2 regions of the Stenotrophomonas sp. 112478_Sma genome follow, and region 1 is predicted to be linked to the other one. Evidence: riboswitches for the same ligand, from Rfam matches in the RefSeq annotation. Region 1 holds a riboswitch; the other holds the start of a gene.
The links. A riboswitch is a leader RNA that binds a small molecule or an ion and turns the genes downstream of it on or off. The one in region 1 is predicted to bind cobalamin.
Positions count from the first base shown of each region.

Region 1 (8,476 bases):
GCCCTTCATCGGCTTGTCGGTGAGCGATTGCGCGTAACTGGACCAGCGCACCGTCATCGGCTGCGGGCGGCTGACGTCGCCGAAGATCACCGGCGGCTTGACGCAGCGCGAGCCATAGCTCTGCACCCAGCCGTTGCCGGTAAATGCGAAGCCTTCCAGCTGCTCGCCGAAGTACTCGACCATGTCGTTGCGCTCGAACTCACCGTGGACCAGCACGTCCAGGCCCAGCGCTTCCTGCACGCGTACCGCATGCGCGGTCTGCTGTTCCAGGAAGGCCTCGTACTCGGCCAGGCCCAGCTTGCCGGACTTGTGCCGGGCGCGTGCCTCGCGCACCTCCAGCGTCTGCGGGAAGGAACCGATCGTGGTGGTGGGCAGCAGCGGCAGCTGCAGCGCCGCATGCTGCGCGATGCGGCGCTGTGGGTAGGCGGTGTGCCGCTGCGCATCGGCCACGGTCAGCGCGGCCAGGCGTGCGGCCACGGCCGGGTTGTGCACGCGTGGCGAGCGACGACGCCCCTCCAGCGCAGCGCGATTGGCAGCCAGGCCCGCTTCCGCATCCGCCCTGCCATCGAGCGCGTCGGCCAGCAGGCGCAGTTCCTGCAGCTTCTGCCGGGAGAACGCCAGCCAGCCCTTCAGTTCGTCATCAAGCTTCTTTTCCAGCGCAAGATCCACGGGCGTGTGCAGCAGGGAACAGGACGGTGCCAGCCAGAGCCGGTCGGCGCCGCGGTCCACCTGGGCAAACCGGGCCAGGATCAGTGCGTTGTCCAGATGGGTGCGCCAGATGTTGCGGCCGTTGACCAGGCCGGCCGACAGCACGCGCTCGGCCGGCAGCGCCTTCAGCACGGCGTCCAGCTGCTCCGGCGCGCGCACCAGGTCCACGTGTAGTCCGTCCACCGGCAGGCCGGTGGCCAACGCCAGGTTGTCCTCGAGCGCACCGAAATAGGTCGCGACCAGCAGTTTCGGGCGCCGTGCCGTGGCCAACCGGGCATAGGCGCGCTCATAGGCTGCCTGCGCACCGGCGTCGAGATCCTGCACCAGCAGCGGCTCATCCAGCTGCACCCAGTCGGCACCGGCGTCGGCCAGCTGGCCGAGCAGCTGCACATAGGCCGGCAGCAGGGCATCCAGCAGGTCCAGCGCGGCGCTGCCGTCGGTGGTCTTGGACAGCAGCAGGAAGCTCACCGGTCCCAGCAGCACCGGACGGGTGTGGATGCCCAGCGCCCTGGCCTCGTTGAACTCGGCCAGCGGCTTGTCACCGCGCAGGGCGAAGGCCTGGCCCGCGTGCAGTTCCGGCACCAGATAGTGATAGTTGGTGTCGAACCACTTGGTCATCTCCAGCGCGCGCAGGTCGATGCCATCGCGCTGCAGGCCACGGGCCGTGGCGAAGTAGGCGGCCAGTGGATCGTGCGCGGCCAGTTCGCGGTAGCGTTCGGGAATGGCATCGAACAGCCATGCGGTGTCGAGCACCTGGTCGTACAGGCTGAAGTCGTTGCTCGGCGGTACATCGACGCCGGCCTCGATCTGCAGCTGCCAGTGCCGGGCACGCAGCGCCGCGGCGGTGGCCTGCAGGGTGGCGGCGTCGTCCTCGCCGGCCCAGTGGCGTTCGAGCGCCCGCTTCAGTTCGCGCTTGGCGCCGATGCGGGGAAAGCCCAGGTTGGTAACAGTGGTCATTGCAGCGTGTCCTCATTGCATGTCGGCATTGAGGAACGAAGGAACCGCAGGACGACGCGTGCCGTTGCCGGCCCACGGGCGTCTTGCCAGCGACCTTCGCCCCCGCGGGCGAACCGGATGCCGTGAGAAGGACGCACGTGGCCGCGCACCCTGCAGCCGCAGGACGACGACGGCCCCGGCAACCTCCCCGCGGAGATTCCAGGTCGAGTCAGGGGACGGTCGTGTCCCCCGGCCGGGGCCGGTATTCGGGCTGTTGGACGCGGGCCGCAGCCCACCTACTACCTGCCGCTTCCCAGGCGCGAGCCCAGTGCTGTTGGCAGGATTCGTTTCCATTCACCGCTGCGGGGCAGCTCCGGAATGGGCGCGCGAAGCGCCTTCACCGGATTCCCGTTTAAATTCATCCCTTCATTCGCATGAAGAGATGAATACCTTCGGCGTGCACAAGGTAGGCCGGTTGGCAGCAATGGTCAAGGCCCGGCATCACACCACCGGGATGTGGCGCCTTTCTCAGGCAGTGAGAGGCCGGCTTGCGATACTGGCAACCGACGGACGGGAGGTGACGTGTGGCGGCGAAGTACTGCGATCTGGTCATGAAAGGTGGCATCACCAGCGGCATCGTGTACCCCAATGCGGTACTGGCGCTGGCGCGCGAGTATCGCTTCAAGAGCATCGGTGGCACCTCGGCAGGCGCCATCGCCGCCGCGGTGGCTGCTGCGGCGGCCTATGGTGATCGCCGCCAGCAGGCGGGCGAGCCGCTGCCCGGCGATGCCGGGTACGGTGGATTGTCGGCGGTGTCGGCGCAGCTGTCGCGGCGCGGGTTCATCTACGGTCTGTTCCAGCCGGCGCGCGGCGCGCGTGCAGCCTATCGGCTGCTGGTGGTGCTGACCGGCAATGCAGGCTGGCCCCGCAAGCTGCTGTGCCTGGCCATCGCCGTGTTCCAGATCGCGCCGCTGGAAGTGCTGGTGTCGCTGGCATTGCTGCTCGCGCTGGGCGCGTGGGGCGGCGGCTGGAGTGGAGTGGCGGCAACGTTGCTGCCGTCCCTGCTGTGCGCCTACGGCGCTGGCGTGGCCGGGGCCGCGCTGCGGGTCGCGCGGGTGGCACGACGCAATCTGCTGGGCCTGTGCAGCGGCCTCGGCAGCGACGCGCGCCGGCCGGCGCTGACGGAATGGCTGCACGGCTGCCTGCAGCAGCTGTCAGGCAAGCCGGCCGATGTGCCGCTCACCTTTGCCGACCTGCACGATGCGCCGCGCTATGCCGACGAGCCGGACAGCCCGCATGCCATCACCCTGCAGATGATCACCACCTGCGTATCGCACAACGAACCCCGCACGCTGCCGCTGGGCGGCGCGCAGTTCTGGTTCCTGCGCGAAGAGTTCGACCAGCTGTTCCCGGCCAGCGTGGTGCAGTGGCTGGTCAACCATGCGGGTCCGCCGCTGGGCGTGGATGGACGACTCTATTACCGCCTGCCGCAGGGGCCGCAGCTGCCGGTACTGGTGGCAACGCGGATGAGTCTGAGTTTCCCGTTGCTGATCAGCGCAGTGCCGCTGCATGAGCCCTCGCGCCGCGAGCGCCGCTGCGAGCCTGGAGCGACCGCCTCCGATCCGGAACACAACGTGGCCGACAGCATGGAGGGGCTGACCAGTGCCGGCCAGGCCTGCGGCCCGGTGATCACCGCCTTCCGGATCTGCTGGTTCTCCGATGGGGGCATCAGCAGCAACTTCCCGATCCATCTGTTCGACGCGGCGCTTCCGCGCTGGCCGACCTTCGCCATCAACCTGGTCTATCCACAGCATGCGGAGGAGGTCGGTTCCGGCGGCAATGCACGGCAGGCGCTGGAGCGATCGGTGTTCCTGCCCAGCGAAAACCGTCATGGCTGGCAACGCACCTACCAGTCCATCGCCGCACCGGTGGCCGCCGGCGAGCTCGGCCGTTTCCTGTTCGCGGTGGTGGCAACCATGCAGAACTGGCGCGACCTGCTGCAGGCGCGTGCTCCGGGCTATCGCGACCGCATCGTGCACGTGACGCTGCAGGGTGATGAGGGCGGCATGAACCTGGACATGCCGCAGGAGGTGCTGACCCGCATCGCCGACAAGGGCAGCCTGGCCGGTGCGCGCTTCTGCGCGTTCTCCTTCGAGAATCACTACTGGATCCGCTGGCGCAACCTGGCCTCGGCCTACCAGCGTTACACGCTGGAAGTGGCGCGTACCGACGATCCCGCGCAGCAGGTGCTGGCCTATCGGGCGGCGTACACGATGGTGGCTGCCGGCGTGCCGTCGCCACCGTCGTACAAGCTGGGCTCGGAGGACAAGCGGCTGGCGTCACAGCAGTTGTGGGGGCTGATGGTGGAGCAGGGCCGCAGCTGGGAGGATCTTGGCCCGGACCTCACCGACGGCGCACCACGGCCGCTGCCGCAGATGAAGGTGACGCCGATCTACTGACCGCTGCCGCAGCCGATTGAACTGTTCCGGCGGGTGCCGACCTTGTCTGGTGGGTGCCGACCTTGGTCGGCACGATCTGATCCCTGCGGTGGCTCATCGCCAGGATTCAACCGTGTCGACCAAGGTCGACACCCACCAGGGCAATGCGTCGTTCTGACAGCTTGCGGAGATCTGTCGAAGGCGGGGTGGGTCCGGTTGCGGGGGCGTGAGCGCCATGGATGGCGCGACCGAGGCTACATGGACGTACTTGCGCCGTCCCCCGCAACCGGACCCGCCCCGCCATCCCACGGAATGCCAGCTTTTGCCGTTGCCGTTGCTTCGGCCTGTGCAGGTGCAGGGCGCAGCCCTGCCGAACCAACCCTATCGCCCCGGCAGCTGCGCGAACGCGCGCTGCATGCAGTCCTCGCGCGGGCACACCCGGCAACCCGGGCCGATCGACACCGAATTGCCCGGGCTCTGCACATCCAGCCCCAGCGAATACACCAGCCGCTCGGCATGCTGCAGGTCGCAGCCCAGCGCTACTGCGAAGGTCTTGCGTGGTTGGCCGTGACCAACCGGGCCGCTGCTGACCTGCCGGGCCAGCCAGAAGTGGCGACGCCCATCGGGCATGCGCGCGGTCTGGGTCAGGATGCGGCCGGGCTGGTTGAACGCCTCGTAGACGATCCACAGCGGGCATGAGCCACCCACCTGCGAGAAGTGGAAGTCGGTGGCCGAGTGACGCTTGGAGACGTTGCCGGCGCGGTCCACACGGATGAAGAAGAACGGCAGGCCGGGCGCGCTGCGGCGGGCCAGCGTGCTCAGCCGGTGGCAGACTGCTTCGAAGCCGACACCGAACTGGTGCGCCAGCAGCTCGATGTCGTAGCTGCTGGCTTCGGCCGCACGCAGGAAGCGCAGGTAGGGCATTACCAGGGCCCCGGCGAAATAGTTCGACAGGCCGATGCGCGCCTGCGCGATGCGCGCCTCGTCGCTGAATCCGGCGCGGGCAATCACCGTATCGATCTGCGGCAGGTAGCCGTGCAGTGCAAGTTCGGCGGCCATCTGGAAGGCCTGCTGGCCCGGCTCCAAATAGTCCGGCAGCCACAGCCGGCGGGCACCGGCATCGTAGTGGCGCTTCTCGCGCCCGGCCTGCAAGGCAGTCACTTCCACCAGCACGCCGTGGCGATCGGCCAGCAACTGGCGCAGGCGCGGGGCGACGTGCCCCGGCGACAGTCCCCATTCGGCGAATAACCGCTCGGCCAGCTCATCCAGCTCCGGGATGTGGTTGTGCATGCGGTTGAAGAACTCGCGCACCTGGTCGCCCGCCGGCAGGGTGCTGCCGGCACCGGGTTCGCCCAGCTGAAACTCCAGTGCGGCGGCATGTTCCCGCAACGCCAGGTGGCGGCGATGCAGGTCCAGCAGCGCCCGGCTCACCTGCGGCAGGTTGCCGGCCAGTGCCCGCAGCTCGGTGGCACTGACGTCGGCCAGCCCCAGGTCCCGCAGGGTTTCGGCCAATGATTCCTGCAATGCCGCGGGTTCATCCTCGTCGAACAGGGCGGAAACGTCGCCCAACACCTCACTCAGCTTCTTCTGCACGGCGGGCGTCAACGGGCGCTTGTTGCGCTCGATCTGGTTCAGGTAGCTGGCAGAAAGGCCCAGGGCGCGGGCCAGGTCGATCTGGCTGTAGCCGCGCTGCTCGCGCAGGCGCAGCAGGCGCAGGCCCAGCTGGCGCTGTGAGGATGGCAGATTCACAGAATTAACAGGAATCGTGGGGGGTGTTGGCCAGATTAAGCGGATTCAGGCCGGAAATCGAGGCGGCGGCTGTGAATAATGCCAAGCATCTTTCGCACCCCTGGATGTCGTCATGACTGTTGCAGCGCCCCGTATCCGCATGCTGATCGATGGCCAGTTCGTCGAATCGGCGACCTCCCACTGGCAGGACGTGATCAACCCGGCCACCCAGGACGTGCTGGCCCAGGTCCCGTTCGCCACCACCGCTGAAGTGGACGCTGCCGTGGCCGCCGCCAAGGAAGCGTTCAAGACCTGGCGCAAGACCCCGATCGGCACCCGTGCGCGCATCTTCCTGAAGTACCAGCAGCTGATCCGCGAGAACATGAGCGAGCTGGCGCACATCCTCACCGCCGAACAGGGCAAGACCCTGCCGGATGCCGAAGGCGATGTGTTCCGCGGCCTGGAAGTGGTCGAGCACGCCGCCGCCATCGGCAACCTGCAGCTGGGCGAGCTGGCCAACAACGTGGCCAATGGCGTGGATACCTACACGATCATGCAGCCGCTGGGCGTGTGCGCCGGCATCACCCCATTCAACTTCCCGGCGATGATTCCGCTGTGGATGTTCCCGATGGCCATCGCCACCGGCAACACCTTCATTCTCAAGCCGTCCGAGCAGGACCCGATGGTCACCATGCGCCTGGTTGAACTGGCGCTGGAAGCCGGCATTCCGAAGGGCGTGCTGAATGTGGTCCACGGTGGCGAGGAAGTGGTCAACGCGATCTGCGACCACCCGGACATCAAGGCGGTCTCCTTCGTGGGTTCCACCCGCGTGGGTACCCACGTGTACAACCGTGCGTCGCTGGCCGGCAAGCGCGTGCAGTGCATGATGGGCGCCAAGAACCACGCCGTGGTGCTGCCGGATGCCAACAAGGAGCAGACCCTCAATGCGATGGTCGGTGCCGCCTTCGGTGCCGCCGGCCAGCGCTGCATGGCGGCCTCTACGCTGGTGCTGGTGGGTGAAGCGCGCGGCTGGGTGCAGGATCTGGTGGCCAAGGCCAAGACCCTGAAGGTCAGCGGTGGCACCGTGTCCGGTACCGATGTCGGCCCGGTGATTTCCTGCAGCGCGCGCGAGCGCGTGGAAGGCCTGATCGCCTCGGGCGTGGAGCAGGGCGCGCAGCTGGTGCTCGATGGCCGCAATCCGCAGGTCGATGGCTTCGAGAAGGGCAACTTCGTCGGCCCGACCATCTTTGCCGGTGTCACCACCGACATGCGTATCTACCAGGAAGAAATCTTCGGGCCGGTGCTGGTGATCCTGGAAGCGGAAACGCTGGAAGACGCCATCGCGATGGTCAACAGCAACCCGAACGGCAACGGCACCGCACTGTTCACCCAGTCCGGCGCCGCCGCGCGCAGGTTCCAGGAAGACATCGACGTCGGCCAGGTCGGCATCAACGTGCCGATCCCGGTGCCGGTGCCGCTGTTCTCCTTCACCGGTTCGCGCGCCTCCAAGCTGGGTGACCTGGGCCCGTACGGCAAGCAGGTGGTGCTGTTCTACACCCAGACCAAGACCGTCACCGCGCGCTGGTTCGATGACGAGACGCTGAGCCACGGCGTCAACACCACGATCAGCCTGAAGTAACGGCAGGAGCAGCCATGAGCCACTCGATGACGACGGAACTGGAAGAAGCGCAGCAGGCCTACCGCGAGGCCGCCCGCGACTTCGCACTGGCCGAACTGGCGCCGCACGCCGCGCGATGGGATGCGGAGGGCATCTTTCCGCGCGAGGCGATCGCCAAGGCCGGTGAACTGGGCTTCTGCGGTCTGTACATGGACCCGGAAGTGGGCGGCAGCGGCCTGAGCCGGCTGGACGCCGCCGTCGTCATCGAGGAGCTCGCCAGTGTCGACCCCTCGACGGCGGCCTACATCAGCATCCACAACATGGCCTCGTGGATGGTGTCCAAATGGGGTCAGCCGGCACTGCGCGACGCGTGGGGCAACGATCTGGCGGCGGGCATCAAGCTGGCCTCGTACTGCCTGACCGAACCGGGCGCCGGTTCCGATGCCGCCTCGCTGAAAACCACCGCCGTGCGCGATGGCGACCACTTCGTGCTGAACGGCGCCAAGGCCTTCATCTCCGGCGCCGGCGCCACCGAACTGCTGGTGGTGATGGCGCGCACCGGCGGTGCCGGTGCCGGCGGCGTCAGCGCCATCGCGGTGCCGTCGGACCTGCCGGGCATCAGCTTCGGCCGCAAGGAAGAGAAGATGGGCTGGAACAGCCAGCCCACCCGTGGCATCACCTTCGAGAACGTCCGCGTGCCGGTCAGCCACCTTCTGGGAGAGGAAGGCGGTGGCTTCAAGCTGGCGATGAAGGGACTCGATGGCGGCCGCATCAACATCGCCGCCTGTTCGCTGGGTGCCGCGCAGGGCGCGCTGGATGCCGCACGCCGCTACATGGGCGAGCGTCGCCAGTTCGGCAAGGCGCTGGCCGAGTTCCAGGCACTGCAGTTCAAGCTGGCCGACATGGTCACCCAACTGGTGGCCGCCCGGCAGATGGTGCATACCGCCGCGCGCAAGCTCGATGCCGGCGCCAGCGACGCCAACGTGTGGTGCGCAATGGCCAAGCGCTTCGCCACCGATGCCGGTTTCACTGTCTGCAACGAAGCGCT
Region 1 is NZ_CM151072.1:270,222-278,697, forward strand. It holds gene metE (5-methyltetrahydropteroyltriglutamate--homocysteine S-methyltransferase) at 1-1,665, opposite strand, end outside; cobalamin riboswitch at 1,885-2,114, opposite strand; gene ACZK08_RS01190 (patatin-like phospholipase family protein) at 2,256-4,103, shown strand; gene ACZK08_RS01195 (helix-turn-helix domain-containing protein) at 4,464-5,825, opposite strand; gene ACZK08_RS01200 (CoA-acylating methylmalonate-semialdehyde dehydrogenase) at 5,944-7,449, shown strand; gene ACZK08_RS01205 (acyl-CoA dehydrogenase family protein) at 7,476-8,476, shown strand, end outside.

Region 2 (8,476 bases), 230 kb from region 1:
GTAGGCATGCGCCTCGAGTTCCGCCACGAAGGCAGCGCCATAGTCGGCGTAGCTGATGCGGCTGTGGCCGCTGGCGTCGGCGAGGAAGGCCTTGGCCTGCACGCGGTACTGGCCACGCTCTTCGCCCGGTCCGATTTCCGCGGCCGGCGAGAAGAACGTCCAGTCGAGGTCGTCTACCGCCTGCAGGCGCTTGAGTGCTTCGCGGTGGGCCAGGGCATAAGGCTTGTACGCCTCCGGGAAATCCGGCGTATCGACCAGCTGCACACCCGGTGCCACTTCCAGGCTGCCGGCACCGCCGACCACGACCAGGCGCGGCACCCCGGCCTTGCGTGCCGCGGCTGCCAGCTGTCCGGCCACTTCGCCGACGCGGCTGATGTCATCGCCCGGACGTGGCCCGTAGGCGCTGGCCAGCACGTCGTGGCCGGCGATGGCCGCGGCCAGCGCGTCGGGATCATCCAGCGCGGCGATCACCGGATGGGCACCGGCCAGCTCCGCCGGCAGGTCCTGCGTGCTGCGCACGATCAGGGTCAATTCGTGGCCGGCGGCCAGCGCGTGGCGCGCGATCTGGCGGCCGATGTTGCCGGTGGCACCGACGAGGGCGATTTTCATGGCGAACTCCATAACAAAGGGGAGGGGAAGACGACGGGGCCACTGTAGGACGCTGCAATTGTCCGAAAAACAGCGTATAACGCGCTTGTTTGTTGCATGGATCGAGCAGATGGATCGACTGACCGCCATGACCGTGTTCATCGAGGTGGCCGAGCGCGGCAGCCTCACGGCCGCCGCTGAGGTGCTGGACATGTCGCGGGCGATGGTCACCCGTTACCTCGCCGAGGTGGAGGCCTGGCTGGGGGCGCGCCTGCTGCACCGGACCACGCGCCGGGTCAGCCTGACCGGCCCGGGGGAGGCGGCGCTGGCGCGCTTCCGGCAGATGCTGGAGATCGGCGAGGCGCTGCAGGGCGAACTGGCCAGCGACGATCCCGAACCGCATGGCACGCTGCGGGTGACCGCCAGCGTCTCGTTCGGGCAGAGCCATCTGGCGCGCGCCGTCGCCGACTTCGTCAAGCGCCATCCGGCGGCGCGCATCGAACTGCTGCTGGTCGATCGCACGGTGAATCTGGTCGAGGAGCGGGTGGATCTGGCGGTACGCATCGCCCGGCAGATCGACCCCAGCCTGATCGCGCGACGTCTGGCCACATGCCGCTCGGTGCTGTGCGCCACGCCCGGTTACCTGGAGGTGCGCGGCACGCCGACCGCCCCGGAACATCTGGCCGCACACAACTGCCTGACCCATCACTACGTGGGCAAGAGCCTGTGGCACCTGCACCGCGACGGACGTTCGCAGTCGGTGGCGGTGGGCGGCAACATCAGCGCCAACGAAGCGTCATTGCTGCTGGAAGCCGTTCGCGCCAGCGCGGGCATCGCGATGCTGCCCACCTACCAGGTGGCGCCGTTGCTGCGCAGTGGCGAGCTGGTGGAACTGCTGCCGGCGTATACCCTGGACGAGCTGGGCATTCATGCGGTGTACGCATCGCGTCGCCAGCAGTCGGCGATCATGCGGCGGTTCCTCGACTTCCTGGGCGAGTGCTTCGCCAGCCCGGCCTTCCAGGACCTGGACTGGCGACCGGCGCGTGTGGAACCTGCATGACATCCCGGTGCGATGCGCACACGGCATACAATGAGCAGCCCCACGTCGTACAGGTGCGTTGCGTGTCGTATCCCTATCCGCTGGTCGTGTTCGACCTCGATGGCACGCTGGTCGACAGCGCCGCCGATATCGCCGAAGCCCTGAACCGCACGCTGGAGGACATCGGCCTGGCCCGTGTGCCGGAAGCCACCGTGCTGGGCTGGATTGGCGACGGTGTCCGCCGGCTGGTCGAGCAGGCCGTGCACGCCGCAGGGCGGCAGGTCGATCTGGCCGAGGTCATGCCGGTGTTCATGGTGCATTACCGTGAGTGCCTGCTGCGCAGCCCACGCCTGTTCGACGGTGTGGCCGAAGCACTGGCGCAGCTGCGGGAACGCGCTGTGCCGCTGGCCATCTGCACCAACAAGCCTGCAGCGCTGGTGCCGCCGCTGCTGCAGCATCTGGGCATCGGCGATGCGTTCGCGCTGGTGCTGGGCGGCGATTCGCTGCCGCAGCGCAAGCCCAGCGGCGAACCACTGCGGCACATCGCGGCACACTTCGGCGTGCCGGTGGATGCATGCCTGATGGTGGGTGATTCGTTGACCGACTACCGCGCGGCGGAAGACGCGGGAATGCCGATCGTGCTGGTGCGCTACGGTTATCCGCGTGGCCTGGACCTGGCCACCGCAGCTGCGGTGGCGGTGATCGACGATCTGCGCGAACTGCCGGGCCTGGCCGCGCGCATCCCGGTATAGCGCCGGGCCTGCGCCCGGCGCGCCTGCTCATTTCGGCTGGTAGCGCACGCTCAGCTGATACTCGCGGCCCGGCTGGTTGAACCACGCCACGGTCTCGTACCTGCGGTCGAACACATTGGTTGCCCGGGCCAGCAGCGACCACGATGGCGTGAGCGCGTACTCGGCGCGCAGATCCAACGTGCCATAGCCGCCGACCTTCACCGTGTTGGCGGCATCGTCATAGCGCTTGCCCGCACCCTGTACGGTCAGGCCGGCACGGAATGCGCCGAAGCGGCGATCCACATCCAGCCGTGCCGTCTGCTGTGCACGGCGCGGCAGCCAGTTGTCGAACTGGCTGCTGCCGTTCGTGCGGTTGCGCGGGTCGGTGTAGCTCAGCTGTGCAGCGATGTCGAAGCCGGCCAGCACGACGCTGCCGGTCAGTTCGGCACCACGGATGCGCGCCTTCTCCACCTGCTGCATCCTGAAGGTGGCTGCATCGTAGGTGATCAGGTCATCGATGCGGGTCTCGTACACATCCAGGCCCCAGCGCCAGCCCTGGCCCTGCTGCGAAATGCCCAGGTTGGCGCTCTTCGACTTCTCAGGATCCAGTGTCGGCACGCCGCTCCACGGGTCATACAGGTCGCTGAAGGTGGGTGCCTTGAAGGCCGTGCCGTAGCTGGCGTTGATGCGCAGGCCGTGATCCAGCTCCATCGCCCAGCCGATGCTGCCGGTGGCATGGTTGCCGAACTGCTGGTTGTCGTCGTTGCGCGCGCTGGCCTGCAGCTGGTGCCGGCCGAAGCGCCCCTGGTACTGCATGAACACACCGGTGTTGCGACGGCTGTCGACACGATAGCCGGCACTGCTGCCGTCCAGGTTGTCCTCACTCCAGTCCACACCGGCACTCAGCAGCTGGCCTTCGGCCACGCCGAAGTCGCCCTGCAGCGACGCGCTGTCACGATGCGTCTGCGCGCTGCCATGCACGCCGTCCGCGCCGACGTTGTCCGATTCGTTGTCACTGCGACCGACGTTGGCGGTCAGCACCAGCCGTTCGGCCGGCGTGTAGCGGACCTTGCCGGACAGTACCTGCTGGCGCGTCTCGGAGTAGTTGTAGTAGCCGTCGTAGTGGTTCTGGCCGTCGGCGCGCAGCGCGCTGCCCTCCACCGTCCACTGCTCGTTGAAGTTGTAGCCGCCGCGCAGGCTCTTGGAGAGGTTGCGGTAGCCGTCGCGGTCGGGCTCGTTGGCGAAGCAGCCGGTGAACAGCGTGGCCGAGCCCCGGCAGGCATCGATGCCATCGGAATGCTGGTAGGCGATGTCGGCGCCGAACCAGCCGCGTTCGCTGCTGCCACCGATGCCGCCGCTGGCCTCACGCAGGCCATTGCTGCCACCGCCCAGCTGCAGATGTGGCGCGAAGTCGCCCTGGTTGCGGCGGGTGAAGATCTGGATCACACCGCCGATGGCGTCGGCGCCATACAGGCTGGACTGCGGGCCGCGCACGATCTCCACGCGTTCGATCTGCGCCAGCGGCAGGTCCTGGATCATCGCCAGGCCGAGATCGGCGCTGTTGATGCGCACGCCGTCGACCAGCACCACCGTGTGGCCGGAGTTGGTGCCGCGCAGGAACAGCGAGCTCTGCTTGCCCAGGCCGCCGGCGTTGGTGAGGTTGATGCCGGCGCGGCCACGCAGCAGGTCCTGCAGCGAAGTGGCCTGGCTGGACTCGATCTGCGTCCGGTCGATCACCTGCGCAGGCGCGATGCTGTCCTGCAGGGCGATGGGGGTGCGGGTGGCCGTGACCAGGATGGGATCGAGCGCGCGGGCGCCATCATCGGCCTGGGCCAACGCGGGCAGGGCGGCCAATACGGCCAGGGAAAGCAATCGGGACTGCAGCTTCATCGGGGGACTCCAGGTGCCACGCACGCCCGCGTGGCGAAGGGGAGGAGCCGCGGAGGCAGGCAAGCGCCGATGCCGCAGGCATTGCTGCGGACATCCAGCGCCATGCCCACCGCATCGCGACCTGAGGCTTCCGGGCCGGTCTCCGGGCTTGCCGCCAGGCGGCGCGAGGCCACCGTCCAGGCGCCTTCCCATGCTGTTGGCACAGTGGCGGTATTGCCTGGAACTGACGTGCTTACCGTTGCGGGGGCAGCGCCGGCATGGCGTGGGTTCACGCGTCACCGGCTTCCCGTTTCAACCTGCCGGCCATGCCGCAGGTCACCTGGAAGTGCGCGCAGTCTACGGCATCGGCATGCCCGGTGCGGCGTATATGCGGCAATGTCTGTGGAGCTGATGATCCCCAGCCACTAGAATTGCTGCTTGATCCCGTGGTGCCGTTGCCGATGTCCGCCCGTTTTCCGCTGTCCCCGCGTTGCCTGCACAGGACGCATGCATGATCCTCGACCTGGTCCGCCACGCCGGCAACGGTCGCGACGAGTACCTCGATGGCCGCAGCGATCCACCGCAGCTGGCCCGCCTGCCACAGGAACTGGTGGAGGCCTACGCCACGCAGCCCTGGGAGCGGGTGATCAGCTCGCCCCGCCTGCGGTCACTGCACACAGCGATGGCGCTGGCCACCCCGCGCGGGCTGGACGTGGATGCGGACGAGGAGTGGGAAGAACTCGACTTCGGCGACTGGGACGGGCAGGCACTGTTCGACCTGCCGGAGCAGGCGCTGGCGGCATTCCATGCTGATCCGCATGCGTATCCGCCGCCCAACGGCGAAAGCTGGGGGCACTTCGAGCGGCGCATCGCGCGTGCGCTCGACCGCCTGCTCGACGATGACGACCCGCTGCCGACCGTCGTGGTCAGCCACGGTGGCCCGCTGCGCATGGTGCTGTCACAGGTCTGCGGCCTGCCGATGTCGCTGTGCTGGGCGCTGCGCATCGACCACGGTACGCGCCTGCGGGTCAGGCTGGAGCGTGGCGAGGCTGGCCTGATGGGCGAGCTGCTGGAGTTGCAGCAGCCCTGATCCGGCCGGCGCCGATCAGTCCTCGTCGGCGCTTCCGGTCACGTCTTCTTCTGCGTCGTCGTCTGCGTCGAAACGCTGCTCGTGCACCGGCCCCGAGGCCGGGCCGGCCGCCTTCAGCGGGTGCGCGGCGATGCGCGCTTCGTAGTCCTGCACCAGCGCCTCGCGCTGCGGCTCGCCCAGTTCCTGCCAATGGCAGTCCAGCAGGGCCCCTTCCAGCGAGTAGAGCAGGTTCAGGCTGGGCTTGAAGCCGGCGCGCTTGACCTTGACGAAGGCACCCACCGCGCCGACGGCGGCCAGATCGTCACGGCTGCGCAGACCGACCTGGCGCAGCCACGCCGCACTTTTCGGACCGATGTTGCGCAGCTTCGGCGCACTCATCCCAACGCCTCGACGAAGACGCGCGCGATGGCTTCCAGTCCGGCCTGGTCATCGGCATCGAAGCGACCGGTCTTCGGGCTGTCGATGTCGAAGACTCCGATCAGTTCATCGCCGCGCAGCAGCGGAACGACCAGTTCCGAGCGGGAGGCCGAGTCGCAGGCGATGTGGCCCGGAAAGGCATCGACATCGTCGACGCGCTGGGTCACGCGCTGGCGGGCCGCGGCACCACACACGCCCTTGTCCAGCGGAATGCGCACGCAGGCCGGCAGCCCCTGGAACGGGCCGACCACCAGCTCCTGGCCATCGTAGAGATAGAAGCCCACCCAGTTCAGGTCGGGCAGGGCGTGGAAGACCAGCGCCGAGAGATTGGCCGCGTTGGCGATGCGGTCGGACTCTCCATGGACCAGGCCACGGGCCTGTTCAAGCAACTGGGCGTATTGTTCCGGCTTGCTGCCGGTGAGCGAGGCATTGGCGAACATGACCGCAGTCTAGCAAGCGTGCCGGGCCAGCGATAATGCACGCTCTGTTGCCCCGCTGGAGCCTTTGATGCCGTTGCCCGCTGCCCTGCCATCCGCGCTGTTCGTCACCGGCACCGATACCGAGATCGGCAAGACGGCGGCCAGCACCGCGCTGCTGCACGCCCTGCGCCGGCGTGGCCTGCGAGCGGTCGGAATGAAGCCTGTGGCCAGTGGCAGCCAGGATCTGGGGCAGGGCCTGCGCAACGAGGATGCGTTGGCGCTGCAGGCGGCCAGTCGGCCGGTGCCGGACTACGTCGACGTGAATCCCTATGCCCTGCGGCAGCCGATCGCTCCCGAACTGGCGGCGGCCGAGGACGGGGTGGACATCGCCCTGGCACCGATCGTCGCCGCGTTCGAGCGCCTGCGTGCCACCGCCGACGTGGTGGTGGTGGAAGGCGTAGGGGGATGGCTGGCGCCGGTCTCCGTCCACCTGGACCAGCTCGACATCATGCGGGCACTGCGTCTGCCGGTCGTGCTGGTGGTCGGCCTGCGGCTGGGCTGCGTCAACCACGCGAGATTGACCGCGCACTCCTTGCAGGCCAGCGGCGTGGAGTGCCTGGGCTGGATCGGCAATCACATCGATCCGGCCATGCAGCGCCAGGACGAGAACGTGGCCACGCTGGTGCAGCGGTTGCCGATGCCATGCTGGGGACGGCTGCCGCACCTGCCGGGCGCCGATGCTCAGGCCCTGGCGATGCACCTGCATGAGGGCTGAGTTCCCGTAGAGCGGAGCCTGCGACCCGCTGCGATCAACCGGCCGCGAGCTCCCGCGCGAGGGCGCCCAGGCGCTCCACGGCAGCGATGAAACGTGCGTCGAAGGTCTGGCAGCACGACAGCCGCAGGCAGTGCCGGTAGCGCGGACCGCGCGAATACACCTGGCCGGGCATGAACACGATGCCCTCTTCCAGCGCCCGCTCGAACAGTGCGCGGGTGTCCACGCCCGGCAGTTCCAGCCACAGCAGGAAGCCACCCTGTGGTTCCGTGGCGCGTGTGCCGGGCGGGAAATGCTCGGCCACCAGCTGGCGCAGCCGTCCCACCTGCTCGCGATACAGGCGCCGCATGCGGTGCAGGTGATGTTCGTATCCGCTCCCTTCCAGGTACGCGGCCACGGCATCACCCAGCAACTGCGGCTCGCCGCCCGTGGACTGGAACTTCAGCAGGGCGATGCGTTCAGCGAAGCGCCCGCCGTCGAGCCAGCCGATGCGATAGTCCGGGGCCAGCGTCTTCGAGAAACCGCCGACCACCATCACCCAGCCGTCGCGGTCAAAGGCCTTCAGCAGCGGCGCAGGTGGCTCGCAGAACTGCAGTTCCGCGTACACGGCATCCTCGATCAGCGGCAGCTGCCGCGCGTTGACCAGCTCGGCCAGACGCTGCTTGGCCGCCACCGGCATGGTGCAGCCCAATGGATTGTGCACGGTCGGCATCAGCACCAGCGCGGCCAGCGGTGTGTGCTCCAGCATCGCCTCCAACGCATCGACGTCCAGGCCCTGTTGCGGATGCGTCGGCAGTTCGATGGCCTGCAGGCCCAGGTTGGCCAGCAGCGGATACAGGTTGAAGTACGACGGTGCTTCGATACCCACTGAATCGCCGGGCTGGGTCACCGCACGCAGTGCCAGCTGCAGCGCCTCCATCGCACCGTGGGTCAGCAGCAGGCGATCGCTGTGCGTGTGCAGGCCCATGCGCGGGCCGCGCCGCACGATCTGCGCCAGCAGCCGCGGCGAGCCATTGGGGCGTGCGTAGGTTTCGACCGTCTGCTGGCCGTGGCGCAATACCTGGGCGGTGTGCCGGGCCAGCTGGGCGCCAGGATAGAACTGGCGCCCGCGTGGCCCGGCGAAGGCGAGGTCGATCACCCCGGAACGGCGTTGCGCCTCCAGCACGCGTGCCATCAGCACCTGCTGCAGCGGCGCGGTGGGGGCCGACGGCGCATCGCGCAGCGACCGTTGCGGCACTGACAGTCGCGGCGCCACTTCGAAACCTGCCTTTGGCCGCGGAACCACCAGGCCGGCGTCTTCCAGCTGGCGGTAGGCGGCGATCACCGTATTGAGGCTGAGCTGACGCTGTGCTGCCATCTGCCGCAGCGATGGCAGGCGGCTGCCGACCGGCAGGCGCCCTCCCTGGATGGCCTCGGCCAGCTCATCGGACAGCCGCTGGTAGCGAGGAGCGAACGCGCTGCTGCGTTGATCTGTATCCATCGGTTCCGGCCGCATCTGGTGCTGTACCCATGAGGATTCCGAGCCTAGCATGTCCTCGTCGGCAGGGCCTG
Region 2 is NZ_CM151072.1:499,971-508,446, forward strand. It holds gene ACZK08_RS02295 (NAD(P)-dependent oxidoreductase) at 1-609, opposite strand, end outside; gene ACZK08_RS02300 (LysR family transcriptional regulator) at 719-1,648, shown strand; gene gph (phosphoglycolate phosphatase) at 1,711-2,379, shown strand; gene btuB (TonB-dependent vitamin B12 receptor) at 2,407-4,248, opposite strand; cobalamin riboswitch at 4,365-4,586, opposite strand; gene ACZK08_RS02315 (histidine phosphatase family protein) at 4,739-5,317, shown strand; gene ACZK08_RS02320 (TfoX/Sxy family protein) at 5,333-5,695, opposite strand; gene ACZK08_RS02325 (GAF domain-containing protein) at 5,692-6,174, opposite strand; gene bioD (dethiobiotin synthase) at 6,242-6,928, shown strand; gene ACZK08_RS02335 (aminotransferase-like domain-containing protein) at 6,963-8,405, opposite strand.
Region 2: linked by a shared signal. The riboswitch ahead of btuB (TonB-dependent vitamin B12 receptor) and the one ahead of metE (5-methyltetrahydropteroyltriglutamate--homocysteine S-methyltransferase) in region 1 are both predicted to bind cobalamin.